DNA from 3 places in the Arthrobacter sp. SD76 genome. Region 3 is predicted to be linked to each of the others. Evidence: riboswitches for the same ligand, from Rfam matches in the RefSeq annotation. Region 3 holds a riboswitch; each other region holds the start of a gene.
The links. Region 3 has a riboswitch for cyclic di-AMP ahead of ACPEE0_RS16455 (hypothetical protein). Riboswitches for the same ligand answer to the same signal wherever they lie in the genome.
Positions count from the first base shown of each region.

Region 1: another riboswitch for cyclic di-AMP. It lies ahead of ACPEE0_RS08935 (LysM peptidoglycan-binding domain-containing protein); the one in region 3 lies ahead of ACPEE0_RS16455 (hypothetical protein).
Region 2: another riboswitch for cyclic di-AMP. It lies ahead of ACPEE0_RS15840 (C40 family peptidase); the one in region 3 lies ahead of ACPEE0_RS16455 (hypothetical protein).

Region 1 covers NZ_JBNBLR010000001.1:1,785,714-1,795,937, reverse strand. Annotated here, with positions in the region: gene ACPEE0_RS08990 (PadR family transcriptional regulator) at 1-524, opposite strand, end outside; partial or broken gene ACPEE0_RS08985 (thioesterase family protein) at 610-1,412, opposite strand; partial or broken gene ACPEE0_RS08980 (endonuclease/exonuclease/phosphatase family protein) at 1,588-2,264, shown strand; gene ACPEE0_RS08975 (NUDIX domain-containing protein) at 2,261-2,791, opposite strand; gene ACPEE0_RS08970 (DUF1918 domain-containing protein) at 2,841-3,032, opposite strand; partial or broken gene ACPEE0_RS08965 (metallophosphoesterase family protein) at 3,106-3,611, shown strand; gene ACPEE0_RS08960 (glucose 1-dehydrogenase) at 3,704-4,597, shown strand; gene ACPEE0_RS08955 (DUF1810 domain-containing protein) at 4,601-5,044, opposite strand; gene ACPEE0_RS08950 (DNA alkylation repair protein) at 5,028-5,615, opposite strand; gene ACPEE0_RS08945 (TraR/DksA family transcriptional regulator) at 5,612-5,968, opposite strand; gene ACPEE0_RS08940 (coiled-coil domain-containing protein) at 5,990-7,333, opposite strand; cyclic di-AMP (ydaO/yuaA leader) riboswitch at 7,614-7,788, shown strand; gene ACPEE0_RS08935 (LysM peptidoglycan-binding domain-containing protein) at 7,859-8,509, shown strand; gene ACPEE0_RS08930 (hypothetical protein) at 8,479-8,727, shown strand; gene ACPEE0_RS08925 (protein adenylyltransferase SelO) at 8,758-10,224, opposite strand, start outside.
Region 2 covers NZ_JBNBLR010000001.1:3,268,029-3,278,252, reverse strand. Annotated here, with positions in the region: partial or broken gene ACPEE0_RS15850 (metal-dependent transcriptional regulator) at 1-570, shown strand, start outside; cyclic di-AMP (ydaO/yuaA leader) riboswitch at 708-922, shown strand; gene ACPEE0_RS15845 (M23 family metallopeptidase) at 920-1,753, shown strand; cyclic di-AMP (ydaO/yuaA leader) riboswitch at 1,882-2,060, shown strand; gene ACPEE0_RS15840 (C40 family peptidase) at 2,131-2,808, shown strand; gene ACPEE0_RS15835 (NlpC/P60 family protein) at 2,966-3,736, shown strand; partial or broken gene ACPEE0_RS15830 (HNH endonuclease) at 4,028-4,529, shown strand; partial or broken gene mobA (molybdenum cofactor guanylyltransferase) at 4,581-4,784, shown strand; gene mobA (molybdenum cofactor guanylyltransferase) at 4,889-5,251, shown strand; gene ACPEE0_RS15815 (DUF6457 domain-containing protein) at 5,267-5,560, shown strand; partial or broken gene ACPEE0_RS15810 (molybdopterin molybdotransferase MoeA) at 5,557-6,920, shown strand; partial or broken gene fdhD (formate dehydrogenase accessory sulfurtransferase FdhD) at 7,030-7,907, shown strand; partial or broken gene ACPEE0_RS15800 (alpha-mannosidase) at 8,028-10,224, shown strand, end outside.
Region 3 covers NZ_JBNBLR010000001.1:3,414,375-3,424,598, reverse strand. Annotated here, with positions in the region: gene ACPEE0_RS16485 (glycosyltransferase family 4 protein) at 1-453, shown strand, start outside; gene ACPEE0_RS16480 (nucleoside deaminase) at 472-975, opposite strand; gene ACPEE0_RS16475 (phosphatase PAP2 family protein) at 1,036-1,839, shown strand; gene upp (uracil phosphoribosyltransferase) at 1,852-2,487, shown strand; gene ACPEE0_RS16465 (glyoxalase superfamily protein) at 2,533-2,907, shown strand; gene ACPEE0_RS16460 (transglycosylase SLT domain-containing protein) at 2,986-3,213, opposite strand; gene ACPEE0_RS16455 (hypothetical protein) at 3,210-3,695, opposite strand; cyclic di-AMP (ydaO/yuaA leader) riboswitch at 3,701-3,859, opposite strand; gene ACPEE0_RS16450 (sensor histidine kinase) at 3,985-5,484, opposite strand; partial or broken gene ACPEE0_RS16445 (response regulator transcription factor) at 5,491-6,230, opposite strand; gene ACPEE0_RS16440 (winged helix-turn-helix domain-containing protein) at 6,934-7,797, shown strand; gene ACPEE0_RS16435 (SixA phosphatase family protein) at 7,946-8,473, shown strand; gene ACPEE0_RS16430 (EamA family transporter) at 8,527-9,525, shown strand; gene ACPEE0_RS16425 (TetR/AcrR family transcriptional regulator) at 10,106-10,224, opposite strand, start outside.

The sequences.
Region 1 (10,224 bases), 1.6 Mb from region 3:
TACATCCGGCGCCGTGCCTCGTCCAGTACGGCCACGGCCTGTTTCACCTGTTCCGGTGATCCTGTCCGCCCCACCTGCGCGGCCGCCTGGGCGAGCTCAACGCCTGCCCGGGGCAGGGAGGCGAAACCCGCCCCGGCGGCAGGCCCGCCGGCGCTCCACGGCTCCGACAGGTGGTCGCGGGCCACCTCTTCCCGGCCGGCTTCCGTGAGGGTGTAGATTTTCCGGCCGTTCGATTCCTCGGCCCTGATCACGCCCTCGTCGGCCAGCAGCTGGAGTGTGGGGTACACGGAGCCTGCGCTCGGCTTCCAGTTGCCGCCGCTGCGCTCCTCGATTTCGCGGATGATCTGGTAGCCGTGCATGGGACGCTCTGCGAGCAGGGCCAGCACCGCCGCGCGTACCTCGCCCTTGCCGGCACGGGTGCCGGCGCGTTTTTCGAACCGTGAGCGCAGTTCCTCCACGGCCTGCCACAGCCCGTCGATATTGCTGCTGCCGCCGAATCCGTAAGCCGGGAACGATCCATTCATGCTGGTCTCCTCTGGAGCATGCGAACGATATACAACGATACTTAACGATACGTCCGGGGCCTCCTAAAGGACCATCATCAGCAGGTCACGTCCGGCGCAGCGTCAGGATCTGTTCGGCGCGCCCGAACGGGCCCTGCCGGTCATGCAGGACCGTGGACGTCAAACCGATCCCGTCCCGGCCGAAGGACACCGCGTTGTCCAGCCCCAGCCACTCGCCTTCGGGCCGCCGGTACATGTGGATCTGCAGGTCCAGGTTGGGAAAGGCGAAGCTGTCCTTGCCCGGCGGAACCCGGGCAGCGATGCCGTTGGCGGTGTCCACCAGGCCCATCAGGCGGGCCAGGTCGCTGCTGTCCTCCCGGTCCGTGAGCGGGTGGTCGGTGCGGAGCCACACTTTGCCGGCGCCCGGCCGGTGCCCTTCGGCAACACGCATTTCCAGGGACCTGATGTAGCCGCCTGGCCAGACGGCCGAACCGTCGTAGGGCTTGCAGTCGTCCGGACCCGGGATGGCGGAATCCTCGACGGCGGCGACTTCAGCAGTGTCGCTGGTGATCATCCGCCAGGCTGTTGCCCGGATTGCTGTCCGCCCCGCAGCCACCAACTCCGCCTGCAGCAGTTCGATGGTCTTCCCCGGCCTCAGCGTGGAGGTCTCGATCTGGAATTCCCGCCCGGGATCAGGCCCAGGATCTCGTAGCTGAGCCGGGCCATCCGCATGTCCGCCCGCGGCTGGTGGCGTTCAAGGGCTTCGGCCAGGAGCCCGGAGGCGGGCGCCATGTGCTGTTCGTGGGCGTTCCATGCCCCCTGCGCATGGATGGTGGATCGGAAGTGGCCGCCGCCCAGGACCTGGTAATAGGCGTTGCCTTCGGCAAGCCCGGGGAACTCGTCAGTCAACGCTGGCCTTTCGCAAAGAACTTCAGTGAATTGCCACTAACTCTAACGGCTGGCGCAACACCGCAGCAGCGGTCCGGCGCGAAATGCTGTGCCGGCGAAATGATTGAGTCTGGATGAAGCCAGCGGACTAGACTCAGGAACTGGTCCTGTCAGCGACCTCGAAACGAGGTATTCCATGCGCGTCATCAGCTACAACCTCCGCAAACACAAGGCCAGCGGCGAGCTTCTCGCCCTGGCCAGGAACCATGACGTCGATGCCCTCTGCCTCCAGGAGGTGGATGCCAGCGACCTCCCTGAAACCCTGGGCCCGCTCCACCTGGCGCACGTCACCAAGGGAAACCGGCTGGGCCTTGCCGTCTACTACCGCACCAGCCGCTTCACCGCACTGGACACCCAATCCTTTGCCCTGAAGAAGTCGATGCATGACAGGGTCCTGGCCCCGGCGCACGAACGGCTGATCGGCGTGCGGGTGATGGACAACGACACCCAGCACGAACTGGTCATCGGCTCGTTCCACGCCGCGCCGCTCACCGCCTCCAACTCGCTCCGGCGCAAGCAGATCCACGCCGCCCATGCCGAACTCCTCAGCATGGGCAGGGGCCTGATGACGCTGATGGTGGGTGACTTCAACTACCCGTTCTTCACGAAGAACCTGGACATCCACATGAAGAACTCCGGGTATGCCCTCTCCCTCAGCAACCGGCGCACCTACACCCGGTACAAGGTCTTCAAGGGCCACTTCGACTTTGCCACATCCCTGGCCTGGACATCCAGAGCGTGGAGACGCTGCCGCGCGGCAACTCGGACCACCTGCCCATCCTGGTCACGGCGGAATACGGTCCGGACTACTAGGAAGCGCCGCCGCGATCGGGGCCGGCGGCAGCGAGCCGCCGCCTCAGGCCGGGCCAGGCGGCCGCGAAACCGGGATGCAGTTCCTTCTGCTCCACCGCATCGAGCGGGATCCACAGCAATTCGATGCTCTCGGGATCGCTGATGACCGGGTCGAAGGGCTCGCGCACCAGCACCACCACCGTGGTGTAGGACCAGTAGCCCAGGTCCAGGACGGAGGTGAACAGCACGTCCACACCCTCCGGCGGGACCGCCGCCTCTTCCCAGGCCTCCCGGAGCGCGCCGGCCACGGGCTCCTCGCCCTGGTGGAGGGCACCGCCCGGGAGCCCCCACGTTCCGCCGTTATGGCTCCAGACCGCCCGGTGCTGCAGCAGCACACCCTTCGCCGGATCGTAGGCCAACACGCCGGCAGCGCCGAACCGGCCCCAGAAGCGCCCGCGGTCCCCTTCCACCCAGGCGTCGCCCGGATCCCGGGGACCGGTGCGGACGGGCGGGGTGGCGGACGCTGCGGAAGCCAGAGAATGATCCATCAGCCCAGTCTGACAGGTGCATCAAGCCCGGGCCCAGTATCCGCGGACGTCAGTTGCCGTGCGCGCGTTCGACGGCGAAATCACCGCCGGGATACATGATGGTCTCGTGCCCGTCATCAAAGCGGACCAGGTAAGGCGGGGTTCCGTCCTGTCCCCGCACTTCCAGGATCACCCCGTGTCGGTCCGTGGATCCAACATGCCGGCCGTGGACGATAATGCGGTCGCCCTGCGCTGCCTCCATGGCAATCACCTCCAGCCCCCAGATTACGACTCTCCCGGGAACCGGAACAGGCCCCGCGTGGCAGGATTTCCCTATGCCGCTGAACATCGTCCTGTTGCTGATACGCACATTCCCAAGCGGGCCAAGGACCTGCCCGCCAAGGTATGGGCCGCCGTCGAAAGCGCGGATGTGGTCTTCCACGCCGGGGACTGGGTGCAGGCGGAGGTCCTGGACGAATTCCAGCAACGCAGCCGTTCGCTGGTGGGCGTCTACGGGAACAATGACGGGCCGGACCTGCGCGCCCGGCTCCCTGAAACCGCGCGCATCACCCTGGATGGCGTCCGGTTTGCCATGGTCCACGAGACCGGGCAGGCAAAGGGGCGCGAGCTGCGGTGCGAGGCGCTCTATCCGGACGCGGACGTCCTAATCTTCGGGCACAGCCATATCCCCTGGGACACCACCTCCCCTGCTGGCCTGCGGCTGCTCAACCCCGGCTCGCCCACGGACCGCCGGCGCCAGCCCGCCTGCACGTACATGACGGCAAATATCGACGCCGGCCGGCTGGCGGAGGTGCGCCTGGTCGAGGTCACGCGGGAGTAGTTCCGGGTTGGCAGCCGGCCTCCGGTTGCCTAGGCTGGAACGGTAAGCATGCTTAGCTTTCCTGGAATCGTTCCACCAGCAGGAGGACCACCATGACAGACCAGTACACCTTCCGGAACCCGGTCACCGCCTACGAGCACATTTCCCCGCCGAAGCAGCACCAGCCCGAACCGGGGCTGGACGCGGAGCTGATGCCCAAGGCGGACCTCGGCGAGGAAACCTACCGCGGCACGGGGCGGCTCGAAGGCCGGAAGGCAATCGTCACCGGCGCGGACTCGGGCATCGGTGCCGCCGCGGCCATCGCGTTCGCCCGGGAGGGGGCCGACGTCGTCATGTCCTACCTGCCGCAGGAGGAGGAGGACGCTGCCAGGATCGCAGGCATTATCGAAGCCGCAGGCAGGAAGGCCGTGAAGGTGCCCGGGGACCTCAAGGACCCGTCAGCCTGCCGTGACGTGGTGGACACCGCCGTGGCAGTCCTGGGCGGTGTGGACATCCTGGTCAACAACGCCGGAAAGCAGGTGGCCCAGGAGGACCTCGCGGACATCACCGACGAGCAGTTTGACCACACGCTGAAGACCAATGTCTACGCCATGTTCTGGCTGACCAAGGCAGCCCTTCCGCACATGCCTGCAGGGTCCACCATCATCAACACCACGTCGGTGCAGGCCTACAACCCCTCACCGACGCTGGTGGACTACGCCACCACCAAGGCCAGCATCAACAACTTCACCAAGGGCCTGGCCCAGCAGCTCGCTCCCAAGGGGATCCGTGTCAACGCCGTTGCGCCGGGCCCCATCTGGACACCGCTGCAGGTCAGCAGTGGCCAGCCCAAGGAGGACCTGCCGGAATTCGGGCAGTCCACTCCCCTGGGCCGCGCCGGCCAGCCCGCAGAACTCGCGCCGGCCTACGTGTTCCTGGCCTCGCCCGAGTCCAGCTTCGTGCTGGGCGAGACGCTGAACGTCAACGGCGGCAGCCCCACCCCATAGGTCCTAGGCCTGGTCCTGCCCGGCGAGCAATTCATCGGTGGCCTGGTCGGGCTGGCCGTCGAAAAACTGTGCAAGAACGGTTTTGAACACTGTTTCGCCGGGTGCGGCGCGGAGGAACAGCGTCATGGACGACTGCAGCTTGCGGGCGTCAATGCCGCCCAGGATGTCCTCTGCGGCGCGCCCGGCATGGTTGGTGAGGGCCTGTGCGCACTCCAGCAGGCGCGGGCCCAGTACGTCGTGCTCAAGGTATCCCCGGGCTTCGTCCAGTGACCTGATCGCATACTTCCGGGAGGTGGCACTCTGTCCCAGCCCTGCGATCTGCGGAAAGATGAACCACATCCAGTGGCCCCGCTTGCCACCGAGTTGAAGTTCGGCCAGGGCCCGCTCATACGTCCCGCCACTGTCCTGTGCAGCGACGAAGCGTCCAAGGTCATAGGGATCGTTCATGGATGTCTCCTTCTTGTGGGGTCTTGCGCCCGGGCGGGAAGCCGGCGCTTGGCGGCTGCCCAAGCACTGCCGCCGCCTGCCGCAGGCTGCCGTGCGGATCCTCGGCCCAGCGGGCCAGCACCACGCCGGCGCGCTGCCGGTCCCGCTCCGGCAGCCCGGCAAGCAGCGGCGCCACGACATCGGCCACCAGGGGTCCCTCGAGTTCCGCCGTGGAGGCGGAGCGGAGGAACCCCTCGATCCGGGTCAGGTCCGAGTGGCGCAGCCAGGCGGCCTTGGCCTGGAGCAGCACCACGGCTGCCAGCCGCCGCTCGAAGACCGGCCTGGCGCCTGGCCTGGGCCGGCCCCAGAGGGCGGAGGCCAGCTGGACGACGTCATCATGGTCCAAAACCTTGAATTTCCGGAGCGCATCACGGACGGTTCCCCGGACAGCGCCCACGGAGGAACCGTAGGAGGCGAGGATCCCGCCCAGCCGGGCGGCGGCGTCGTCCGCGCGATACCAGGAGCCCTCATTCTGCAGGGTACGGTCGATGAACTCCGCTGCCGCGTCAACGACGTCCGGCCCTGCGCTCATCGCCGGCCCGCCCCGGCGTGGGTGATGCAGAACGGGGTCCACGGCCGGGCTTCCAGCCTGCCCTCGGCGATGGCTTCGCCGCATACGGCGCACGTGCCGTAGGTTCCGGCGTCCAGCCGGGCGAGGGCGGCCTCCACCTGGTCCAGGCCGGCGGCGCTCTGCTTCAGGAGTGCGGACGCCTGGGACAGTTCGAAGGCGATTGTGGCACCCTCGGGATCGTGCTCGTCGTCGACATTTGAATCGAGCCGGGCCGAACTGGCCGAGGCGATGTCCGCGCGGAGGTCCGGAAGCAGCGCAGCCTTCCGCTTCCGCTCCTCCTCAAGCAGCACCCGGAACCGCTCAAAATCTGGCATGGAGAAAGCCTAGCGCGCCCCTCAGTACCAGTTCCTGGCCACGGAGTGGTCCCACGCCGCGCAGGGTGTCCGGTAGCGGTCCCGGATATACCCCAGCCCCCACTCGATCTGGGTGCGGTAGCTGGTGAGCCAGTCGCTGCCGGCGCTTCCCAGCTTGCCCGGCGGCAGGGCCTGCGGAATCCCATAGGCTCCGGAGTAGGGGTTGGTGGCGGTGGTCAGCCAGTTGGATTCCTTCGTCCAGAGCTGGGCGAGGCAGAGGAACTGGTCCTGCCCCCATCCATAGGCCGCGAGGCGGCCGGAGGCATAGCTCTTGGCCGCGGCGGGATCGTTGACGGCGCCGCCCGGCACGGAGGGTACGACGACGGCAGGCGGGGCGGGGCTTGCCGGCGCAGGGGCAACGGGGACGGGGTTCGCCGGGGCCGGGTTGGGGTTGAACGGTGCCGGATTTACCGGCGGGGGGTTTACTGGCACCGGTGCCGCCGGGGCCGGGTTTGGCGGAGCGGGAGGTTTTTGCGCAGCGGCAAGGGCGGCATCTGCAGCTGCCTGCCGGCGGGCCTGCTCCTCGGCAGCGGCGCGTTTGGCTGCCTGCGCCGCCTCATAGGCCGCAAGCGCCACCCGGCCTTGCCGGTATTCGCCCTCAAGCGCCGCCGTCGTGCCCTTGAGGGATGCCAACTGGGCGGTCAACTCTCCACTGCGCCGCTGCTCTTCGGCGACCTGGCGGGCCACCGCGTCCTGGGCGGAACGGGCAGCGTCCAGTTTGGCCTTCGCCTCTCCGGACAGGCGTTCACGCTCCGCCCGGGCGGCCTTTTCCTGCTCCGCCAGGGCAGCGGTGGCCTTTCCGGCGGCCTCCGCCCGGCTGACCAGGTCCGCGGTCTTGGCTTCCACGACTTCAACCACGTTGAGACCGTGGATGCTGTTGTTCTCAAGGGCTTCCAGTGCCACAAAGAGTCCCATGGTGGTTCCGCCGGTTTTGTACGACCTGGCGGCCAGCGCACCAATCGCCTGCTGATGCCGCTGCAACTCCGCATTTGCCTCGGCAGCCTGGCCGGCAAGGGCATCCACCCTGGCTGTTGCGGACTGCAGGGCGGCGTCGGCCAGTGCATAATCGGCCGCAGATACGACGGCGGCTGCCCCGAGCGTTTCGGATTCGGATTGCAGGCCTTGCAGCAGGCCTGTGATCTTCTCGATTTCGGCCGCCTTGCCGGCTTCCGACTGCTGCGCTTTCTGCACGTCCTCCCACGAGGGATACCCGCCCGGCGGGGCGTCGTCCGCGGACGCCGGAAGCAGGGCGGACGGGCCGGCCAGGGCGAGGGCCAGCACCCCTCCCAGCAGCGGGGGCATCAGCATGCTTCCGATCAGGCGCATAGTTCCGAAGCCTATCGGGTTTCAATGCGAGGTTGAGGGTTAAGACCGCTAGCCTGCTTTGTCTTTATGACTTTGTGACACAAATAACAGGCCGCGCCGGACGCTCGATATCACCCGAGGTCAACCGGATGTGGTATGAAACTCCAGACATTTGCTTAATATGATAGAAGCGCCTCGGATGTTACCCAAACGTGACAATTGCTCCGGGGCCGGGTTATGGTCTTCAGGTGTCCCTCCCAAAACGGGACATTCCCATCAGTATGCCGAGCCCTGCCACTGATACGGGATTCAACCGCTTTCCAGCTGGCAGGGACGGGGAACCAAGTTTCCACGGCCATTTGTGGCCTTGGGGTTAAGTCGACAGCGCCTTCGTCCATTACGGGCGGTCGCCCTTCGGCCGGGTATCTCCAACCCGAACCCGACAGCTCACCCCGCAGGCATGGGAGAGGCGATCACACGTGTCAAAAAAATTTTCCTACCGCCCGTCACCGCGCGACTCCGGCCCGCTCAATCGCGCTCCAGGGCTTGGCTGCTTCCGCAAAGTCCCAGGCCCGGACGCTCAGCCGTCCGGTGCTCGCAGTTGCCGCTGCGTCCGGCATTGCGTTCGGTGTTGGAGCTCCCGCCCACGCTGGCGTGACCGGCCCGGACACCACCGAAACCGCTAGCGTCCAGGCGTACAGCGCTCCGGCCGCTGCCGTGGCTGCTCCTGCTGCCGCAGCCCCCGCCGCCGGCAACGTCTACACCGTGGTCTCCGGCGATACCCTGGGTGCCATCTCGGCTGCACATGGCGTCAGCCTGAACGACGTGCTGGCCGCCAACGGCCTGGATATTTCCACCATCATCTACCCCGGTGACCAGATCACCATTCCGGGCGCCGGCTACGTGGCACCTGCTGCTGCGCCTGCTCCGGCCGCACCGGCCCTGGCGAGCACCGGAACCACCGTGAACTACGCCTCCGCCGCCGTTGCCCCGGCCCCCGCCCCGGCCGCTACCGGCACCGGCACCGGCGCAGCCATCCTGGCTTCCGCCTACAGCCAGCTGGGCGTGCAGCAGGACTGCACCGCCATGGTGGAGAAGGCACTGCGCTCCGTTGGCCTGTCCGTCGGTGACCTGGCTCCGGCCAGTTCTACCAGTACGGCACCACCGTGGGCACCCCCGCCCCCGGCGACCTGGTGATCACTGCCGGCCACGTGGGCGTCTACGCCGGCGACGGCCAGGTTGTCAGCGGCGGCGTGGACGGCTACAAGACCGAAGTCCACTCCATCAGCTGGCTCAGTGGAGCTTCCTTCGTCCGGGTAGCCTCGTCACCCGGCGCAGCTGAGGCAGCCGCAACAACGCAGTACAGAGACAAGGGCGGCGGCCGGGAATTCCCGGCCGCCGCCCTTGCCCGTTAATGTGCTTCCGGCAGAGTCCGGCTCTTTCTGTCACGTACCGCAGAACGTCATGTACTTGCCGAAGTCTTCCGGGGCCCCTTCGGCGTAGCGTTCCAGGCCGGGGCGCTCTTCATAGGGGGCACGCACTGCTTCCAGGAGCCTGTTCAGTGGCTCCAGGTCGCCCCCGGTGGCTGCAGCCAGGGCCTCTTCCACCAGGTGGTTCCGCGGAATGTACACGGGGTTTACCCGGTCCATCCGGTCCGCGTCCGGCTTCATGGACCGCCAGCGGCCGGCCCAGGAATCGAATGCCGCGAGGTCCATGACCATGCCGCGGACCGGCCGTTCATTTCCGCGCGCCGCTTCGCCCAGGTTGCGGAAGAACCGGGTGTAGTCCACGGGGCCGTCCTTCAGGATCGCTACCACGCCGTCCACCAGTTCGGACGCCGCTTCGGCTTCAGGGCTTCCCGCGGGGACGGCCGGCAGGCCCAGCTTGGCCTGCATTCCGTTGAACCACGCATCGCTGTACTGCCTGCGGAATTCGCCCAGCGCCTCCACGGCGGGAGCGACAGCCTGCTCCTGGTCCTCGTCGATCAGCGGGAGGATCGACTCGGCGAGGCGGGCCAGGTTCCATTCGGCGATGACCGGCTGGTTGGCATAGGCGTACCGCCCGCCCACATCAATGGAACTGTAAACGGCGGCCGGGTTGAAGTCGTCCATGAATGCGCAGGGGCCGTAGTCGATGGTCTCCCCGGAAATGGTCATGTTGTCCGTGTTCATCACGCCGTGGACGAAGCCCACCAGCATCCACTGCGCCACGAGCGCGGCCTGGGCCGACACCACCGCCCGGAACAGCGCAAGATAGGGATTGTCTGCCTCGGCGGCGGCAGGGTAATGCCGGCTGATGGCGTGGTCCGCAAGGCGGCGCAGCAGCTCGAGGTTGTCCGTGGCCCGCGCGTACTGGAAACTTCCCACCCGCAGGTGGCTGCCGGCCACCCTGGCCAGGACCGCCCCGGGCAGCATGTCGTCCCGGCGCACCATGCGTCCGGTGCCGACGACGGCGAGCGACCTGGTGGTGGGAATGCCCAGCGCGTGCATTGCCTCACTGACGAGGTATTCACGGAGCATGGGCCCGACGACGGCACGGCCGTCCCCTGCCCGCGCGAACGGTGTGCGGCCCGAGCCTTTGAGGTGGATATCGCGCAGGCGGCCGTTGGCGTCCACGATTTCGCCGAGCAGGAGGGCGCGTCCGTCCCCGAGGAGGGGTGAGTAGCCGCCGAACTGGTGGCCGGCGTAGGCCTGGGCCACCGGAGCGGCCCCTTCCGGCACGTGGTTGCCCAGCAGCAACCGCACGCCTTCCGGGCTGCGCAGGTAGCGGGCATCCAGCCCGAGTTCTTCCGCGAGGGCGTCGTTGAAGACCAGGAGCCGGGGCTCCGGGGCTTCCTCCGCCTGCCAGGGAACTGCCATATCTGCCAGTTCGCTGGCGAAGCGGCTGTCGAAAGTGACGGTTGATTCTGCAGC
Region 2 (10,224 bases), 150 kb from region 3:
CCAGACCATCGGCAGGATGGAGCGTGACGGGCTGGTGGTGGTCTCCGGCGACCGCCACCTGGAGCTCACCGAAATCGGCCGCAAGCGCGCCACCGAGGTCATGCGGAAGCACCGCCTGGCGGAGCGGCTCCTGGCCGACGTGATCGGGCTGGACTGGGCCTATGTGCATGACGAAGCCTGCCGCTGGGAGCATGTGATGAGCGAACGGGTGGAGCGGCGCATCTACGAGATGCTGGACCATCCCACCGAATCGCCATACGGCAACCCGATTCCGGGCCTTGCCGCGCTTGGTGGCCAGCCCTCCCTTGCCTCCACCGATACGGTGACCAGCCTCCTGGAAGCCATGAAGTCCTACGGGCCTGCGTCGGAGGTCACGGTCAGCCGGCTGGCGGAGCCCATCCAGGTAGAGCCGGAACTGCTGTCCCAGCTTGATGAGGGCGGCATCCGCCCGGGCGCCGCGGTAACCCTGGAGCGCGTGGGGACTACATCTCGGTCCGGGTGCCGGGCATTGAAGGCGCCCTGGAACTTCCGCCTGAAGTTGCCGCGCACGTGTTCGTTCACGTCCGCTAGGAAGTCTTTCCGCCGCAGCGTGACGTCGGTAACGCCAAGATAACGGAATTGTTACCAAGGGCCTTAAGCCCCTATAGTTGAACCGAGCGTTGATACAAAAGCGTTACCTGATCCGGAGCCGAGCTCTGCCAGCGGATCGGGAGCACGAGTCAATAACTGGCAGAGGCGGGGGAACCACAAGCGGCAGCGGGGGACTGCCTTGGGGTGAAGTCCGTCAGCAGCAAGCCTCTTCCAGTGAAGGAATCCCTCAGCGGGATATCTCTGTGCCGAAGCTTGCTTACGGCGGACCGGGTCTTTGAACTCTCTGACCCGAATCCGACAGCTAACTTCGCAGGCTTTCCAGAGAGGAATCCTTCTTGTCCATGCAGACCTCCAGGGGCGCCGCCGCGCGGCAGGCCCCGCTTCGGCGCCGCGTGTCGTCGAAGTCATCCACACGGAGCGCCCCCGCGATCTCCACCGTGATGCGCGCCGCCGTCGGGGTCCGTTCCGGCAGATCACCGAGTTTGCCTCGGCGAGCGGTATTGGCCAGAAGGCCGGCGTGGCCCTGGCTGCCACCGGCCTGGTGCTCACCGTCACTGTCCCGGCCACCAGCCCGGTCATGGCCACCGATGAGGCGGGCATAGCTCCAGTTGCAGCCTCGGCCGTCACCCCGCAGCCCGCGATTTCTGCCGAGGCCGGGGCCCAGATCGACTTCAGCCGCTCGGCCGTCGTGACCCAGGCAGACCCGGACGGCAAGCTCAAGCAGCTCCTGAGCGCACAGTCCGCCGGCGCCGTTTCCCGGGCCGCTTCCGCAGGAAGCCTGGGCGCCCCGCTGGCGTCGATGAGCACAGCCTCCCCCTTCGGTTACCGCGTCAGCCCCATCACCGGCGGATCCGGCGACTTCCACCGCGGTCAGGACTATGTTGCCCAGTGCGGCACCTCTGTCCTCGCGGCCGCCACCGGCACCGTAACGTTCGTCGGCTGGCACCAGTTCGGTGGCGGCAACCGTGTGGTGATCGACCACGGTAACGGCCTGGAGACCACTTACAACCACCTCTCGTCGTTCAATGTGTCCGAAGGCCAGACGGTCTCGCGCGGCGACGTTGTGGCACTGAGCGGCACCACCGGAGCCTCCACCGGCTGCCACCTGCACTTCGAAGTGCAGGTCAACGGCGAAGTCGTGGATCCGACAGGCTGGCTCTAGTCAAATGATGGCTGACTCTCGAATTAGCGTGACCAGTCGTGACCTGAATGTGACATTCGCTCGAAACTCCTGTACCGTCTAACTCGCGTCAACTTTTCCGAAGTTGACGCTCTTGTGCGGATTGCCTAACTCTGCCACCGCTCAAGGTCCGTTCGCATTTCATCGTCTGGCAGGGGCGGGGGAACCAATTTTGGCCTTCTTCACGGAAGGCCTTGGGGTTAAGTCGCAAAGCTTCCTTGAAGCGGCGCGGCCGGGTGACTCCCATCCGAATCCGACAGCTCACCTCGCAGGCATTGGGAGAGGCTACCTTCGTGTCTTCACGCCAGAATTCTGCGCGCCACCGTGCGCAACCGGTTCGTACCAACCCTTTGGACGCAGTGTCCAAGGCCGTTAGTGCCAACGCCGGGACAGTGGGTCGCCAGGCTGCTGTAGTTGCAGCCGCGTCCGGCCTTGTCCTTGGCATGGGACTGCCGGCCACCGCCGCGGACACCACCGCCGGCATCTCCGCTTCCACCGAGTCCGGTTCCGCGCAGACCGCCCTTGCAGTCACCGCAGCACCCACCGCCACCGTGTCCTTCGAGCGGCCGGTGGTCACCACCGTCGCCGCTCCCGTTGTCGAACGGGTGACCCCGCAGTCCACCTCTGACGACGAGGACGAGGCCGCCGCTTCCACCGCATCGACCGTGGCGGAAAAGGCTGTTGCTGCCACCGCTTCTGCGGCAACTTCCGGCCTCGCCGCCATCGCCTACACCGGCATCGGCAGCCCCTACGTCTGGGGAGGCACCAGCCCCACCTCCGGTTGGGACTGCTCGGGCTTCACCCAGTGGGTTTACGCCCAGGCCGGCATCAGCATCCCCCGCGTGAACGCATGGACCGCCATGACCCCCACCTCCACCCCCCAGCCGGGTGACCTGGTGATGCAGAACGGCGGCGCGCACGTCGGCATCTACGTCGGCAACGGCATGATGATCAGCGCCCTCAACCCTTCCCAGGGGACGCTTCTGCACTCCGTAGCCGCCACCGGCTCCTCCTCCTTCTACACCCTCGCAGGCTAATAGTTCTTGGGGCTTCGGCCCCGGGAACTATTTCTTTGCCCGCAATTTTTCGCTAGATCACCATCCCCGTTCGGGGCGCGCCGACGTACCCCCAAGATGCCGGCGCGTCCAAACTCTCGGTTGCCCACAGGCCCGAGGAAATCGAAAGAGAGAACTGATGACTACTCGTGCTACCGCACGGCACCGCGCCGAGGTCACTAAAACCAGCTCGATCGCCATCATTGCCAAGGCTGTGGGCGACAACGCCGGCGGCGTAGGACGCCAGGCCGCCGTGATCGCCGCGGCTTCCGGTCTCGTCCTGACCAGCGGCATCGCGGCCAACGCTGCCGACGCCAACTTCCAGCGCGACTCGGCCCCGGCGTCCGCCCTGGAAGTTGAATCCGCTATCGAAGCGCCCATTTCCGCGGCTTCCACCATCGCCATCACCTACGAGAAGCCGGCCGTGACCACCACGCCTGCTCCCGTGGTTGTGGAAGAACCCGAGGTTGAGGTGGAGGAAGCCGCGCCGGCCCCTGCCCCCGCTGCCCAGCCGGCTGCCGCTCCCAAGGTCACCGCCACCGTTTCCGCTGCGTCGGCCCCCGCCGCACCGGCTTCCGCCAGCGGCAAGGGCGCAGCCATCCTGTCCGCCGCGTACGCCCAGCTTGGTGTCATGCAGGACTGCACGATGCTGGTTACCAACTCCCTGGCCGCGGTCGGCATCAACTTCCACGACTGGCCCGCAGGTTACCTGTCCCTGGGTCGCACCGTGAGCGCGGCCGAGGCCCAGCCCGGCGACCTGATCTACTACGCTGACGGCGGCGCCGGCATGGCACACATCGCTGTTTACGCAGGCAACGGCCAGGCAGTCCACGGCGGCTACAACGGCAACCAGACTGTTGTCTTCAGCGCCAACGTTGGCTCCGGCCCGGTGTTCATCCGCGTCGACTAGAACCCTCCGTTTCCGGCCGAAGCCCCCGACGGCCGGCGATGGAGCAAGGACCCCTGCCCGCAAGACAGGGGTCCTTCCCCTTTAAACTGCAGCGGCAGCCGCCTCGGGCAGGCGCGTGCTTGCGCCGTTGGCGGTGGCCTGCTGGCGGGTCCGGGACAATTCTTCCGGGACGGCGATTACCTGATAATGCGCTTCTGTGTTTACTCTTGTGATGTCGATCCATAGCCCGGACATGCCGAGGGCAGCCGGCCCTCGTGCCCCTGACGGGTGCGGCCGTGAAGAGGTACGTGCATGCGCACTCTCGTTCTGAATGCTGGATATGAACCGCTGGCGGTTGTGACTTTCCGCCGGGCGCTGGTGCTTGTGCTCACGGGCAAAGCGAGCGTGGTGGCCGAAGGGGACGACCCCGTGGTGGGTCCACAGGAAATACTGGGCCGCCCCTCGGTAATCCTCCTCAACCGCTACATCCGCCCGCGCTACAACCAGGCCACCGCCGTCAGCCGCCGGGGTGTGCTGAGACGCGACGGGCACAAGTGCGCGTACTGCGGCAAGGCTGCGCACACGATCGACCACGTCCACCCAAAATCACGCGGCGGAGCCGACTCCTGGGAGAACCTCGTGGCAGCCTGCCTCCGCTGCAACAATGCCAAGGGTGACCACACTCCCGCGGAAATGGGCTGGAAGCTCCGGTTCGTTCCGGAACCTCCGCGCGGCACCATCTGGCAGATCAAGGAACTGGAGAAGCCCACCCCCCGCGTGGGACCCGTTCCTGCTGCCGGAGCGCGCTGCCTGACGGGTCCTTTCCTGTTTATGCGTCCCTGCCTGCGCTGGCTAGGCTGGAACCGTGCAAGATCCGCTGCCGCATTTTGATGCCCTGATCCTCGCCGGAGGCCGGTCCTCCCGGCTGGGCGGAGTACCCAAACAGCACCTGCTTTTCCGTGGCGCCACCTTGCTGGAACGTTCCCTCGATGCGGCGTCCGGTGCCCGCCGGACTGTGGTGGTCGGACCGGATCCGGGGCGCCTGCCGGAAACCGTCCTATCCTGCCGGGAGCAGCCCGAATTTTCCGGTCCCGCCGCCGCCATCGCTGCGGGGCTGGAGGTACTGTCCCGGGGCGGGGAGAAGCCGAGTACACGTTGGTGCTTGCCTGCGACATGCCACTGGTGGCCGACGCCGTGGTCCGGCTCTCCTCCGCACTGTCAGCGGAACCGGCTGATGGCCCCGGCAAGCCGGACGTGGTCATGGCCGCAACCGACGACGGCACGCCCCATGGCAGGGCCCAGCCGCTCGCCGGTTTTTATCGCACGGCTGGGCTAAAAAACGCCGTGGAGGATCTCGCTGCCCGGGGAGCCTTAATCAACGGCTCCGTCCGCTCGCTCCTTGCTAGTCTGGACGTGCAGCTTGTCACCGTACCCGCCGCGGCCACAGCCGATGTGGACACATGGGACGATGCCGCCGCGCTAGGGATTGCCGCCGGCCACCAGGACGATGACCAGGGCCGGCGCAGCCGCAGTTAACTTGGGAGGCAGTTCATGAAAAGCCAGGAAGAGACGCTGGAGGAATGGTGCAGGTCACTGCTCCAGGCCTATGAACTCGAAGACGTCCAGGTGGATGTCAATGCCATTCTCTCGCTTGCCGGAGTGGCCGCCCATTCTGTAGTGCGCCCGGCCGCGCCGCTGACCACCTTCATTGCAGGCTACGCCGCCGGCCTCGCCTCCGGGGCAGGCCATGCAACAGACGCCGCCTCCATGGACTCGGCCCTTGCCGTGGCCCGCTCCCTGGCCGCCGACTACGATGCTGAAGCCGCCGGGACCCCCGGCGAATGACCGAGGACGCCCCCTCAGGAGCTGGCGAATCCGAAGGGCAGGAAGCGCACCACCATCTGGCCCACACCTGGGAAGAAGCCCGGCAGGCAGCCTTTGATGCCGCCACGCCGATCCCTGCCGGGCCTGTAGCACTCGGGCTGGCCCTGGGACGCAGGCTGGACCAGGACATTGTGGCACTGCAGGACATGCCGCACTATGCCTCCTCCGCGATGGACGGGTGGGTCGTCAACGGGACAGGGCCCTGGATTCCCGCCGAGCCCGGGACCAGGCTGGCGCCGCACCAGGCCAGCCCCATCGTGACCGGCGGCCTCATACCACCCGGAGGGAAGGCCGTCCTCCGCAGCGAGAATGCCGTACTCGCCGAGGACGATGACGGGCTGCCCATCCTGACAACGGGCGGCAGTGCCCGCCCGGGTGAGCCCCGAACAGGCCAGCACATCCGGAAGGCAGGCGAGGAAGCCTTGGAAGGCGACCTCCTGGTGGCTGCCGGCGTGGAGTTGAACCCGGCCCATCTGGCCCTTGCGGCCCTCGGCGGATACGACGAGCTGCGTGTCCAGGGCAAACCGCTGGTGCGGCTCCTGCTGACAGGCTCCGAAGTGGTGGCGCAGGGGCTTCCCGTTCCGGGCCAGGTGCGGGACACGTTCGGTCCGCAGCTTCCCGCAGTGGTCACGATGCTGGGCGGCATCCCCGGCGGCCAGCAAAAAATCGGTGACTCCTATCCCGAATGGCTCGCGGCCCTGGAGGACGTGGTTCCGGAGGTGCCGGGCGTGCCGGACCTGCCTGCCGACGTCGTGATTACGACCGGCGGGACCGGACCTTCCGGCACCGACCACCTGCGCAGGGCGGTGGCCGAGCTGGGCGGGCGGCTCCTGGTCGACGGCGTGGCCATGCGGCCAGGCCACCCCGCCGTGCTGGCCGAGCTGCCGGACGGCCGGTTCGTGCTGGGGCTGCCGGGCAATCCGCTGGCCGCGATGATGGCGCTGTGCACGGTAGGTGCTCCGCTGCTCGCTGCACTGGGTCACGGGACCATGCCGGCCGTGCAGCAGGTACCCTCCGGCACAGTAATCGAACCGGATCCCGGCCGCACGCGGCTGATGCCGTTCCGCCTCCTGTACGGCATGGCGTCGCCTGCCCAGCACACGGGGCCGGGGATGATGCGTGGGCTGGCCTCGGCTGACGGGGTAATGGTGGTGCCGCCGCACGGCGTGCAGCTGGGCGAACCCGTGCCGGCCTTTGCGCTGCCCTGGGCCCGCCCATTCCCGCGCCTGAGGCAACCCCCGCCAAAGCGAAGCCGAAAAGCGGCCGGGCTGCAGCCAAGCCGCCTGCGGGTCCGGTGGACTGGAGTGCCCTGCTTGGGTAGGCAGGATGTCCCCGCCCCGCAGGAGTCCCGAGCGTTCCGGGCAGCCGCCCGCTTCGGTTGAGCGGGGGCACTGCGGTTGCCATGATGGAGCTATGAACAGGCAGGAAGCATGGGACGCGTAACCCAGCGCCGCAAGGTGCACAAGTATTTGCTGGACGGCTCGCCAAAGGCCCTCGAGTTTCCGGTCCGGCACCGGGAGGACGTCCTGGCGGTGGAGGAACCGCTGGAGATCCGGCTGGGACGGATGTCCTTCTCCGTCACCATGCGTACTCCGGGCGACGACTTTGACCTGGTGGCTGGATTCCTGGTGTCCGAGGGCGTCATCTGGAGCGCCGACCAGCTGGTGTCCCTGCGGTTCTGCGCCGGCGAGGACGAAAACGGCATGCAGACCTTCAACGTGGTGGAAGCCCAGCTGCGGCCCGACGTCCCCCTTCCGGACACGGGACGCAACGTCTATACCTCCAGTTCCTGCGGCATCTGCGGTACGGACTCCATAGACTCGGTCCGGAAATCCTCGCACTACAGCCCCCAGGACGATCCCGTCACGATGGACGCGCACGTGCTTGCGTCGCTGCCGGCGCTGTTGCGGGAATCCCAGCGCGTCTTTGAGGAGACCGGGGGAGTGCACGCGGCCGGGCTGTTCAGGATCAATGACGACGGCGGCGCCCAGCTTCTCTGCCTCCGTGAGGACGTGGGGCGGCACAATGCCGTGGATAAGGTGGTGGGCTGGGCCCTGCGCGAAGGCCTCCTTCCACTGCGCGGCACGGTGCTGCAGGTCTCCGGGCGGGCATCCTTTGAACTGGTGCAGAAAGCCGCCCTGGCCGGATTCCCGTGCTCTCCGCGGTCAGCGCGCCGTCCAGCCTGGCGGTGGAACTCGCGGAGGCGAGCGGCTTGACGCTGGCGGGCTTCAGCAGGGGAACCAGCCTCAACGTGTACGCCGGCGACGCACGGGTGCTCAGGCCGGTGGCTGAGGTTCCGGCGTCCTGAGGCGGTTGCAGATGCCCACGGATGATCCTGGAGGGGTTGGATAAGAGGCTACTCAGCGGGTAGATTTGTCCATCGAATGGACACCATGGTCCACTTCCACACTCTAAAAGAGGGCACACATTGCATGATGACCGCCGGATAACGGAAGTCCGCCTCCACAGGTTTGTGCGTGAGCGCATCACCCCTTCCGTCTACGGCCGGATCCTCCCCCTTGCCTTGAGCAGCTGGGATGTGCCGGACGAACCGGTCCCTGCACTGGAGGCCATGCGGCAGGAATTCCACCCGCAGGAGCATGGCGCCGCCTGGGGCAAACCGTGGGGCACCAAGTGGCTTCGACTCCAGGGTGAGGTCCCCGAATCCTGGGGCACAGAACCGGACACCACGGTGGAAGTGCTGGTGGACCTGGGATTCACCATCGAGACGCCGGGATTCCAGTGCGAGGGCATCGCCTGGCGGCCGGACGGAACCATCATCAAGGCCGTCTCGCCGCGGAACCAGTACATCCCGTTGAAACTGCTGGGCGGCGGCATGGCGGTGGACTTCTATGTGGAAGCTGCGGCAAATCCCGACGTTGCCCAGGGCTGGACCTTTGCCGCAACCCCCTACGGGGACAAGTCCACTGCCGGAACGGCGCCGCAGTACAGGCTGGGGACCATTGCGATCGCTGAACTGAACCAGACCGTATGGGAGCTCCAGCAGGACGTCTGGACCCTGGCAGGACTAATGGAGCAACTGCCGCTGGAGCTTCCCCCGCCGGCACGAAATCCTCCGCGCCCTTGAACGCATGATGGACGTCATGGACCCGGACGACGTTGCCGGAACGGCAGCTGCCGGCCGCGAAGCCCTTGCCGGCGTCCTGGCCAGGCCTGCCTATGCATCCGCCCACCAGCTGGTTGCCACCGGCCATGCCCATATCGATTCCGCCTGGCTGTGGCCGGTCAGGGAAACCATGCGCAAATGCGCGCGGACGTTTTCCAACGTTGTGTCACTGATGGACGACAACCCGGACTTCGTCTTCTCCTGCTCATCCGCGCAGCAGCTGGCATGGATCAAGGAGTTCTACCCTGAGCTCTTCAGCAGGATCCGGGAAAAGGTATGTTCCGGCCAGTTCGTGCCCGTAGGGGGCATGTGGGTGGAATCGGATACCAACATGCCCGGCGGCGAGGCCATGGCCCGCCAGTTCGTGGAGGGCAAGAGCTTCTTCTTGTCGGAGTTCGGCATCGAATGCCGTGAAGCGTGGCTGCCGGATTCGTTCGGATACTCCGCAGCACTTCCGCAGATCGTGAAGTCCGCAGGCAGCCGCTGGTTCCTGACCCAGAAGATCTCCTGGAACCAGACCAACCGGATGCCGCACCACACCTTCAACTGGGAGGGCATTGACGGTACCCGCCTCTTCACGCACTTCCCCCCGGTGGACACCTACAACTCCGAACTCAGCGGCCGGGAGTTGGCCCACGCCGAACGGAACTACCGGGACCACGGGCGGGGAACAGTGTCACTGGTTCCCTTCGGCTTCGGCGACGGCGGCGGCGGACCTACCCGGGAAATGCTCGCCGCTGCGGCCCGCACCGCCGACCTGGAGGGATCGCCGAAGGTCCGGATCGGGTCCGCGGAGAGTTTCTTCCGGCAGGCCGAACAGGACTACACCTCGCTGCCCGTCTGGGTGGGGGAGATGTACCTTGAGCTGCACCGCGGAACGTACACCAGCCAGGCCCGTACCAAGAAGGGCAACCGGCGCAGTGAGCACCTGTTGCGGGAAGCCGAACTGTGGTGCGCCACGGCAGCGGTCCGGACCGACGGCGCCTACGCCTACCCGGCCGCTGAGCTGAAGCGCCTCTGGCGGCTGGTGCTGCTGCAGCAGTTCCACGACATTCTGCCCGGCAGTTCCATCGCCTGGGTCCACCAGGATGCCGAGCGCAACTACCAGGCGATCGAGGCCGGACTGGAAGCGCTGATCGGCCAGGCCGCTGCTGCGGTGCTCGGCTCGGGGGAGCGGGAGTTCCTCCTCAATGCCGCGCCGCATGCCAGGGATGGCGTGCCCGCCCTGGCGGCGGGAGAACCGGCCTTTTCTTCCGAAGCCGTCAGCGCAACGGCCGAAGCAGGCGGATACGTTCTGGACAACGGCGTCATCCGCGCGGTGCTGGACGCGAACGGCCTCCTGACATCCCTGCGTGATTACGCCAGCGGCCGGGAGGCCATCGCCCCTGACCAGTACGGCAACCTGCTGGAACTGCACCGCGACACGCCCAATGAATGGGATGCCTGGGACATCGACGAGTTCTACCGGCGCAACGTCACTGCGCTGACCGGTGCGGAA
Region 3 (10,224 bases):
CGGGCCGCCGTCGCCTCCAACGGGCTGGACCACCGGCTCCGGATCACCGGCGAACTCCTGGGCGACGCCCTGGAAAGGGCGTGGGACGCCGCGGACCTGAGCCTGCTGGTGTCCCGGGTGGAGGCCTTCGGCATGGTGGTCACGGAGTCGCTGGCACGGGGAATCCCGGTGGTGGTGCGGCAGGGGACAGGCGCCGAGGAAGCGCTGGGGCTGGCAGGGTTGATGAACGACGACGGCGACGCCCGGCTTCCCGGCGCGGCCGTACCGCTTGTGCCGGGAGACCGGGAGAACCCCGCGAGGCTCGCCGGCGTCCTGCGCCGCTGGCTTCAGGACCAGGCCGCGAAGGACGAATGGCAAGCGGCGGCACTGGCTGCCCGGGACCTGCTGCCCGGGTGGGACCAGACGGCACGAACCGTCCTCGACGCGGTGGAGCCAGGGTGGTCAGCCGGCTAGGACCGCCAGGACGTCCTTCTACAAAGGGCTCCGGTGCCCGGCGAAGAAATCGCGGAGCAGTTCCGCGCATTCGGCTTCCCGCACCCCGGGGTAGACCTCTACCCAGTGGTTGAGGCGGCGCTCGCGCAGGACATCGAACACCGATCCCGCGGCGCCGGCTTTCTCATCCCAGGCACCGAAGACAACCCGGGGAATCCGGGCGAGGACGATTGCGCCGGCGCACATGGCGCACGGTTCAAGGGTGACCACAAGCGTGCAGTCGGACAGCCGCCAGCCGTCTGCCTTCCCGCCGCTGCGGGCGGCGACCTCGCGCAGCTGCTCCGCTGCCTGGCGGATTGCTACCACCTCGGCGTGTGCCGTCGGATCCCCAAGCTCCTCCCGCTGGTTGCGTCCGGAACCCAGCACGGCGCCGTCGGGCCCGAGCACCACGGCGCCGATCGGCACGTCCTCTGTCGCAAGGGCGCGGCGGGCTTCCGCAAGGGCAAGACCCATCCACGTGTCGTGTTTTCCAGCGGAGACCATGGCTCAATGATAGTTTCGAAGGATACCCTGAGCCCGTGACGACCAGCGCCGGGAGGCACAATGAGCACCGTCCGTGACCGTGTGGACAAATGGTTCAAACCCTACGCCGCCCTGTGGCTGACCCTGATCATCGGTGGAGCCCTGGTGCTCTCCATGGCACTGCTGGGCGCCGAGGTGTACTCGGACGTGGTGGATGAGGAAGGCCTGGCAAGCCTCGACATTCCCGCCCTCGAGTATTCGCAGTCACTGCGGAACCCGGAAACGGACGCCTTCGTCACCGCCTTCACCAACATCGGTGGCGGGGTCGGGATGCCCATCCTCGCGAGCATCCTGACCGCCTGGCTCACGTTCCTGAGCCGGTCCTGGCGGCCCCTGATCCTGGTTGGCGGTGCGGCCGCGGTCTCCACCACTGCCACCACCATCGGCAAGCGCCTGGTGGGCCGGACCCGTCCGGACCATACGGAGGCCGTGCCACCGTATGAAACAACGCCGTCCTTCCCCAGCGGCCATACCCTGAACACCACCGTGGTGATCGGCGTGCTGCTCTACATCCTGTGCCTGCATTTCTTCCAGCTCTGGGTGCGCATCACCGCCATCACAACGGGCGTGATTTTCATCATCGCGATGGGGTTGAGCCGGGTATTCCTGGGGCACCACTGGCTCACTGACGTGATGGCCGGCTGGCTGCTGGGCCTCGCGTGGGTGCTGATGGTGATACTGGCCCACCGGCTGTTCCACCTGATCAGGCGGCGGGAGCATGTGGGACCGGCACCCGATTTCGAGCATCCGGTGGTGCGGGATGTGGTGGTCGAGGCCATGCATCACGACGGCCCCGGCGGGCACGGGAAGGACAACGCCGGGTGATAGTTTTGACCCATGCGAACTCTCGTTGTGGACCACCCGCTCGTCGCCCATAAGCTCACCGTCCTGAGGGACAAAAACACCCCGTCCCCGGTGTTCCGGCAGCTGACCGAAGAGCTGGTGACCCTCCTCGCTTATGAGGCAACCCGCGAAGTCCGCACCGAACCCGTCACCATTGAAACGCCCGTCAGCACCACCGTGGGAACCGCATTCACCAAGCCCACCCCGCTGGTGGTTCCCATCCTGCGCGCAGGCCTGGGCATGCTCGAGGGCATGACCAAGCTGGTCCCCACCGCCGAAGTAGGCTTCCTTGGCATGGCCCGGGATGAGGAAACCCTGGACATCATCACCTACGCCGAGCGGCTTCCCGAGGACCTCACCGGCCGCCAGATCTTCGTCCTGGACCCGATGCTCGCCACCGGCGGAACCCTGCGCGAGGCCATCAAGTTCCTGTTCAAGCGCGGCGCCTCGGACGTCACGTGCATCTGCCTGCTGGCCGCACCCGAGGGCCTCGCCAAGCTGGAAGAGGAGCTTTCGGACGCTAATGTCACCATCGTCCTGGCCTCCATTGACGAAAAGCTGAACGACAAGTCCTACATTGTTCCCGGCCTCGGGGACGCGGGCGACCGCCTGTACGGCATCGCCGGCTGAGGTTCAAGCCTTCCAAGACAAGGAGCGCAGCCGTAGCCTGTGCCCATGGACTGGAAACTTGAACTCGTGTTTGTCCCTGTGTCCGACGTGGACCGCGCCAAGGATTTTTACGTCAACAAGGTGGGCTTCAACGCCGATTTCGACCAGCGGCCCACTGAGTCCATCCGCTTCGTCCAGCTGACGCCGCCGGGCTCGGCCTGCTCCATCTGCATCGGGGAAGGACTCACGGACGCCCCTCCGGGGACCGGCTCCAACCTCCAGCTGGTGGTCAACGACATCGATGCCGCGCACCGCCACCTCAAGGAGAACGGCGTGGACGTCAGCGACGTGGACGTTCAGGACTGGGGCCACTTCGTCTACTTCGCCGATCCGGACGGCAACAGGTGGGCGGTGCAGTACATCCCCGGACGGGATTCTTAACACAAACGGTGGTTGAGCCTGTCGAAACCCGCCCGGGTTTCGACAGGCTCAACCACCGTTCTGTACCTCAGCTGCGGTTTAGTACCAGTTGTTGGCGTAGTGGAAGTTCAGCGCGCCACAGGGGGACTGGTAGCGCTCCTTGATGTAGTTCAGGCCCCAGTTGATCTGCGTGCGGTAGTTGGTGAGGTAGTCCGCACCGGCGCTTGCCATCTTCTCGGCGGGCAGGGACTGGACGATGCCGTAGGCACCGCTGCTGGGGTTGGTTGCCGTGGTGGTCCAGTCGGATTCCTTGGTCCACAGCGTCACCAGGCACTGCATCTGGTCCTGGGCCCAGCCGTAGGAACCGAGCTGGCCGGCCGCGTAGGCCTGGGCGCCTGCCGGGTCATTGACCGCGACGACCGGAGCAGGCTCCGGTGCAGGAGCGGGCTCGGGTGCCGGAGCCGGTTCTGCGGCGGGGGCGGGCTCCGGTGCGGGTGCCGGGGCGGGCTCGGCGGCCTGCGGAACAACGTTGATTTCGGCGGGGGCGGGGACTCGGCAGGGTTGGACCGGATCTCGCTCTTTTCGATGCTCATCTGCGCATCGGAGGACGCCGCCGAGGTGCTGGTGGTGGTTGCGGCCGGAATCAAAGCATTCGTCGCCTGGCCGGCGGCGCCGATACCTACCAGCAGCGCACCGGACGTTGCGAGGACCGCGGCGCGCTTGCCGAGGGTGAACTTCTTGCCTTCCGGACGCTGGGAATCGCTGCCTGAGCCCTTTTTTGGGCGCGGTTTAGCCGGGAATGTAAACATGATGAATCGCCTCTCACACCTGCGGAGTTAGCTGTCGGGTTCGGATGAGGGCATCCGGCCGCACGGAAAAATCACGTGCTGGCTTAACCCCAAGGGCAATCAGTGCCCGGGACGGTGGGTCCCCCGCCTCTGCCTTCGATCAAGCGGAATCCGGGAAGTGGCAGAGCTTGGCGTCATCCGGATATACGGCCCGAACGGGAACCGTACCTAATCGACGGTACAGGAGATGGGCGCATAAGTCACATTTAGGTAACGGACATCACGGCATCGGCGCGTCGAGTTGTGCAATCTAGCGCATCAGAGGCAGTTGGAGGGCGAACTCTGTCCTCCCGGGCTGTGACGTCACCGTGACCTTGCCGCCATGCGCCTCGATGATGGATTGCACGATGGACAAGCCGAGTCCGCTGGTTCCCTCAGCGGCCGAGGCCCCCGTCTGGTCACCCGCACCCTTCCGCGCTGCGTCTGCGCGGGCGAACCGGGAAAACACGTGGTCCACGAACTCCTCGGGGATGCCGCCGCCGTCGTCCGTTACGGTCACCACCGCAGCGCCCTCGGATGTGGTGCCGACGCCGGTGACCACCGTGGTTCCCGCCGGCGTGTGCTTGCGTGCATTCGACAGCAGGTTCATCAGGACCTGCCGCAACTGAGCGGCGTCCCCGTTGACCAGGACCGGTTCGTCGGGCAGTTCCAGCCGCCAGGTGTGGGCAGGGGCCATGACCTTTTCGTCACTCACGCTCTCCACCACGAGTTGCGTGAGGTCCACCTCGCTGAGCTTCAGGGGCTGCCCCTCGTCCAGCCTTGCCAGCAGCAGCAGGTCTTCCACCAGTGCCGTCATCCGCTCGGACTGGCTCTGCACCCTGGACAGCGACTTCTGCCCGTCCGGTGTGAAGTCCTCGGTCATCCGCATCAGCTCGGTGTACCCGCGGATCGCCGTCAGCGGCGTCCGCAGCTCGTGCGAGGCGTCGGCAACGAACTGCCGCACCTTGGTCTCGCTCTTCTGCCGGGCCTGCAGCGCATTCGCCACGTTGTCCAGCATGAGGTTCAGCGCGTGCCCCACACTGCCCACTTCTGTTCCGGGGTTGGAGTTCGACGGCGGCACGCGGACTGCCAGCGCCACCTCGCCGGCGTCGAGGGGCAGTTGCGACACCCGCGTGGCAACCTCGGACAGCTGCTCCAGGGGCTTCATGGTGCGCCGGATCAGGACGGTTCCCACCAGCCCGATCATCAGCAGCCCCGCCAGGGACACGAACACGAAGGTCCAGACCAGGGAGGCGAGGGTGCTTTCCTTGCCGGCGAGCGGCAGGCCGGTCACCAGGACATCGCCAAAGTTGGTCTGCACGGCAACCAGGCGGTATCCGCCGTTGGACAGTGTCCGGTCCACGGGGCGGCCATCGGCGGGCAGTTCCAGCAGGATCTCCTTATCCTCTGTGGACAGTGGGGCCCGCGTGGTGTCGGAGGCAAGAAAGCCGCCACTGTTCACCTGGCCACTGACGATTCTTGCGTTGACGGTCCCCACGCTCTGCCCGCGTGCATCCAGCGGATCCCTGCCGTTGAAGCCGCCCATGGGAGGGCGGCCGGGATCGTTGGCCCGGTCCGCGGCCTGGTTGAGCTGGTCGTCCAGCTGGCGGGTAAGGAAGGCATCCATGGAGGCATAACTGGCCACGCCCACGGCTCCGCAGATGGCGATCAGCAGCGCCATGGCCAACGCGATAAGGCGGGTGCGCAGGTGCCAGGTGGCGGGCTTGAACCAGCTCCGGGGGTGGGCTGCCGGAGCTTGAGGGGTGGCCATGGCTTCCTACTCCGCCGGCTTGATGACGTAGCCAGCACCGCGCACGGTGTGGATCATCGGCGGGTGGGCGGCGTCGATCTTCTTGCGGAGGTACGAGATGTAGAGCTCCACGATGTTGGCCTGGCCGCCGAAGTCGTAGTCCCAGACCCGGTCCAGGATCTGCGCTTTGCTGATGACGCGCTTGGGGTTCTCCATCAAATAGCGGAGGAGTTCAAACTGGGTGGCGGTGAGCTGGACGTCTTGGCCCGCCCGTGTCACCTCCCGGGTGTCCACGTTGAGCACCAGGTCGCCCACCACCAGTTCGGAGGTGTCCATGGCGGCCACGCCGGAACGCTGCACCAGCCGGTGGAGCCGGAGCAGGACCTCTTCCATGCTGAAAGGCTTGGTGACGTAATCGTCGCCGCCCGCTGCCAGTCCTACGATGCGGTCCTGGATGGCGTCCTTCGCGGTGAGGAAGAGCGCCGGGACCTCGGGTGCGAATGCACGGATCCTGCCCAGCAGCTCCACGCCGTCGAATCCGGGGAGCATGACATCCAGCACCAGGACGTCCGGCGGAAGTCCTTGGCGAGCTTCACTGCCTCGGGGCCGTCAGCGGCAACAGCAACGGACCAGCCCGCCATGCGCAGTCCCATGCTCATCAGTTCAGAGAGGCTGGGCTCGTCGTCCACCACCAGGGCGCGGATAGGGGAGCCGTCCGGGTGTGAGAGCTTGGGCAGGTTGTTCGTGGTGGAGTGCGGTGTGGCCATGGAACAACTCTCCGATCCTTCGGTATGGCCCGGCTAAGGGATTCCTGTGACCGGGCTGTGAATCCCAGCCTAGCCAGCTGGATACCGCGACGGCCCCGGAACGGGCGGCATGGAGCAGTAACGCTGAACCAACTTGAGGCATTTGAGGTGATTCCAGGCGTCTCCCGGCCGATTCAGGTGGGTCCGTCGGAAAATTTTCTTCCCTTGCTCCGCGCGCCGCTGGACACGTGCCCGGGGAGTAAGGGGCAATTTTGGCATTTCGCACTCAGTTGAATAAAAATGGCCAGGAAGCCCCGATGGGCGAAGGAAATTCTGTGGGCAGCGCTGTGCGGGTCGCAGAATCGGATAACGAATGTTATTCTTTGGCGTCCGCCAGAATCGTGATCTGCGCCACAATAGAGCATTTCGTCTCACAATGCGGACGATCTGGTCCATTGTTACTTGCAAGTTGCCATTGTTACGCTGCACACTTCCAATGTGAACAAGAACTCAACAGCACCTGCAGCCGCAGAAGATTGGCCCAGCACATCAGCTGCTGCCGACATGCGCTGTTGTCGAATGCACGCCTGACCTTCTCCACCCCTCGAAGTTCTTAGGCATTCGCCCCCAAGCCCAGCGTCGGGCGCCCCTCCCCAGTTCGCATTGCGGGGAAACCCAGCATTCGAGCCGCGATGGCGGCCATTCACATTGAGGTAAGCAATCCATGTCAGTTGCATCCGGATACGTCCACATCTCTGTCCGTAACGCCGCCAAGGCGGGCCAGCCCTCCGGCCTCCGCCCCGGCTTTGGCCCCCGCCCGTCAGTCTCGCCGTCTTCCGGAAGCAGCTTTCCCGCCCAGGGCTACGCGCCGCAGGGCTACAACCCCAACTCCTACGGGCAGCTCCGCGCCGTTCCCGCGGCTGAGTCTGCTCCTGTCACGGCACCCACGCCGGTGGTGGCAGGACCCAATGCCGTCCGCCCGGTGGCCAACGACAATGTTGCCCGCGGGTTCGTCCTGTACATGGGCATCGACGAGGAAACGGCCGCGGCGGCCGGCACCTCCATCGCCAAGCTTGCGCAGGAAATCCGCGCCTACGCCCAGTCCCTGGTAACCGGCGCCGAAAGCTACGCGGCGGTTGCCGTAGCCCCCGCCGGCACCCCCGGTTCCGCGCTCGACGTCGTCCGGTCCACCTTTGGCGACCCCACCGTAAACTCCCGCCAGCGCACCGAGACGCCCCGTCCGCAGCAGCCGCAGGAGCCGCGCCCGTCCGGTGTCCTGATCGACCTTGCCCGGCGCGAAGTCCACCTCGACGGCGAATCGCTCAACCTGACGTTCAAGGAGTTCGAACTCCTGAACTACCTGGTGGAGAATGGCACCCGCACCGTGGGCCGCGACGAACTGCTCGAAGGCCTGTGGCGGAACGCCGAGGAAGTGCCCAACGAGCGCACCATCGACGTCCACATCCGCCGCCTCCGCTCCAAGCTGGGCCGGCTCGCCAACACGGTCCGCACCGTCCGCGGCCAGGGCTACCGGTTCTACGAGCACCCGGAGGTCGTGGTCTGGGCCGCTCCGGAATACTCGATCTGATCTTTCAACGTCCGCCAACGGCGGCACGATCCCTCTGCGCCTGCGCTCGTACCTCACGCAACAACGGCGCTTTCGGGATGTGCCGCCTTTGGCATACGGGGTCAGCCGGCATGTGCCTCCGCGGCTGGGGGTTTGGCTAGGCTTGGGCATGAGTGAGCACCATCTTCGCCGCCTTGTGATCATGCGTCACGCCAAGGCTGACTGGCCCGGCGGTGTGCCCGACCATGAGCGGCCGCTGGAGGAGCGCGGGCACCGGGAAGCGCCGCTGGCCGGGCGCTGGCTGCTCAAGCACAACATCATCCCTGACTTCATCCTCTGCTCCAGCGCACTGCGCACGCGCCAGACCTGCACCTGGGTGTGCTCTGAGCTGGGGGACAAGGCACCCACGCCGAAGCTCGAGGACGGCCTGTATGCCGCTTCCGCCCTCCGCATGCTCTCAGTCATAAACCACGTGCCGGACACCGTGACAACGCTCATGCTGATCTCCCACCTGCCGGGCGTGCAGGACCTTGCGATGCACCTGGCTTCCCGCGATTCCGACCATGACGCGTACATGGACGCTGCCACCCGTTTCCCCACCAGCGCCCTGACCGTGCTGGAGACGGAAAAGCCCTGGGCGGAGCTGGACGGGCAGGACGCCAGGATCACCAGGTTCAAGGTGCCCCGCGCCCACTAGCCAGGGTTCCGGCAGAGCGGTTCTGGCATAGCGGTTCTGGCAGAGTAGGGAGCGTGAATCTCCGGGACTCCCTGCTTGCCGTGCTGGTTGCCGTGCTGTGGGGCCTGAACTTCGTGGCGATCGACATCGGCCTGCACCCGGGCGGCGGTGATGTGCCCCCGCTCCTGTTCGTGGCCATGCGGTTCGTCCTGGTGGTCCTGCCCTGGATCTTCTTCATCAGGAAGCCGGACGTAGGCTGGACGGCGGTCCTCGGCGTCGGGCTCTTTATGAGTGCGGGCCAGTTCGGCCTGCTCTACCTGTCCATGGCGCTGGGCATGCCGGCCGGCCTTGCGTCACTCGTCCTGCAGGCACAGGTGCTGCTGACCGTCCTCCTCGCCGCCGCGTTCCTCGGTGAGCGGCCGAACCGGAGGCAGCTGGCCGGCGTCGTCCTGGGCGTGGCAGGCCTCGCCGTCGTCGCCGTGGGCCGGAGTGCCGTTGCGCCCCTGCTGCCGTTCCTGATTGTGCTCGCCGCTGCCCTGTCCTGGGCGACGGGAAACGTCATCGCCCGGAAAGCGAAAGCAGCCTCGGGGCTGGGCCTGGTGGTCTGGTCCGGGGCCGTGGTTCCGGTACCCCTCACCGCCCTCTCGCTGCTGGTGGACGGCCCGGACGCGGTCCTCGCCACGCTCGCCAACCTTCAGGCGCCCACCGTCCTCACCGCGCTCTACACCGCCGTTTTTGCATCACTGGTGGGCTACGGCATCTGGAACCGGCTCCTGGCCAGCCACCCGTCGTCGGCCGTTGTCCCGTTTACGCTGCTGGTCCCCGTGGTGGGGATGACGGCCGCCTGGCTTGTGCTGGGGGAGGTGCCGACGCCCACCGAGCTCGCCGGCGGCCTCCTGCTCCTGGGCGGAGTGGCGACGGCGGTGCTGACCCTGGGCAGGCGGCGTCAGCGCCGCGGGGTGGAACCGGGGCCGGGCTTGGCCGCAGGCCTGCGGGCGGGAGCAACGGGCGACGACGGCCGCTTGGCTGCCGGGGGTACGCGCGACGTGGTCCCCGGCCCGGAAACGCGCTGAACCGCCCCGCTTCGTGCTGTCCCGCTTTTTGCAGCGCTGCCCTTTGCTGCGCTGACCCGTGCTGCGCTGCCTTTTGCTGCACCCGCTTTCGGTCCGGCGCCTCTGGATGCGGCTCCTTGGGCCGCCGGCCGGGAAGGTGCCGGCCGCCGCTTCGCCGGGGGCCGCCGGGCCGGCGCAATCCGCCTGCCCGCAGGCCAGGCGGCACCGATGAACAGGACCAGGAACGTTGCCACATAGGACACCGCCGCACCGACGAAATAGTTGTCCGGATCATCCGTGGGCAGGGGCGTGCCCAGGAACGAGGACTGGCCGTCAAAGGCCAGTTCCCAGGTGCTCAGGAATGCCAGGGCAAAGCCGACGGTGAGGCTGGTGCCGGCCCCGACGCAGAGCAACACCAACCGCCGGCCACGCACCAGGACCTCGCCGATGGCGGACAGATACGCCAGGGCAAGCACGCCAAGGAACGCGACGAATACCGGCTCGGCGAGGGTCATCCCCGTGAGCACGAGCAGCAACGCGGCAACGATGCCGGCGACAACCGCAAACTTTCCGCTGTTCCCCATGTGGCGCATGTGCACCATCATTCCCGAGGAGCGGGCAGCTTCAGGACGTAGCCGCGCATGATGGCCATGATTGCCGCAACGCTTTGGTCACGGCTGCGCTCCGGGTTGTAGGTCTGCCGGTCGAGCCCCACCACAA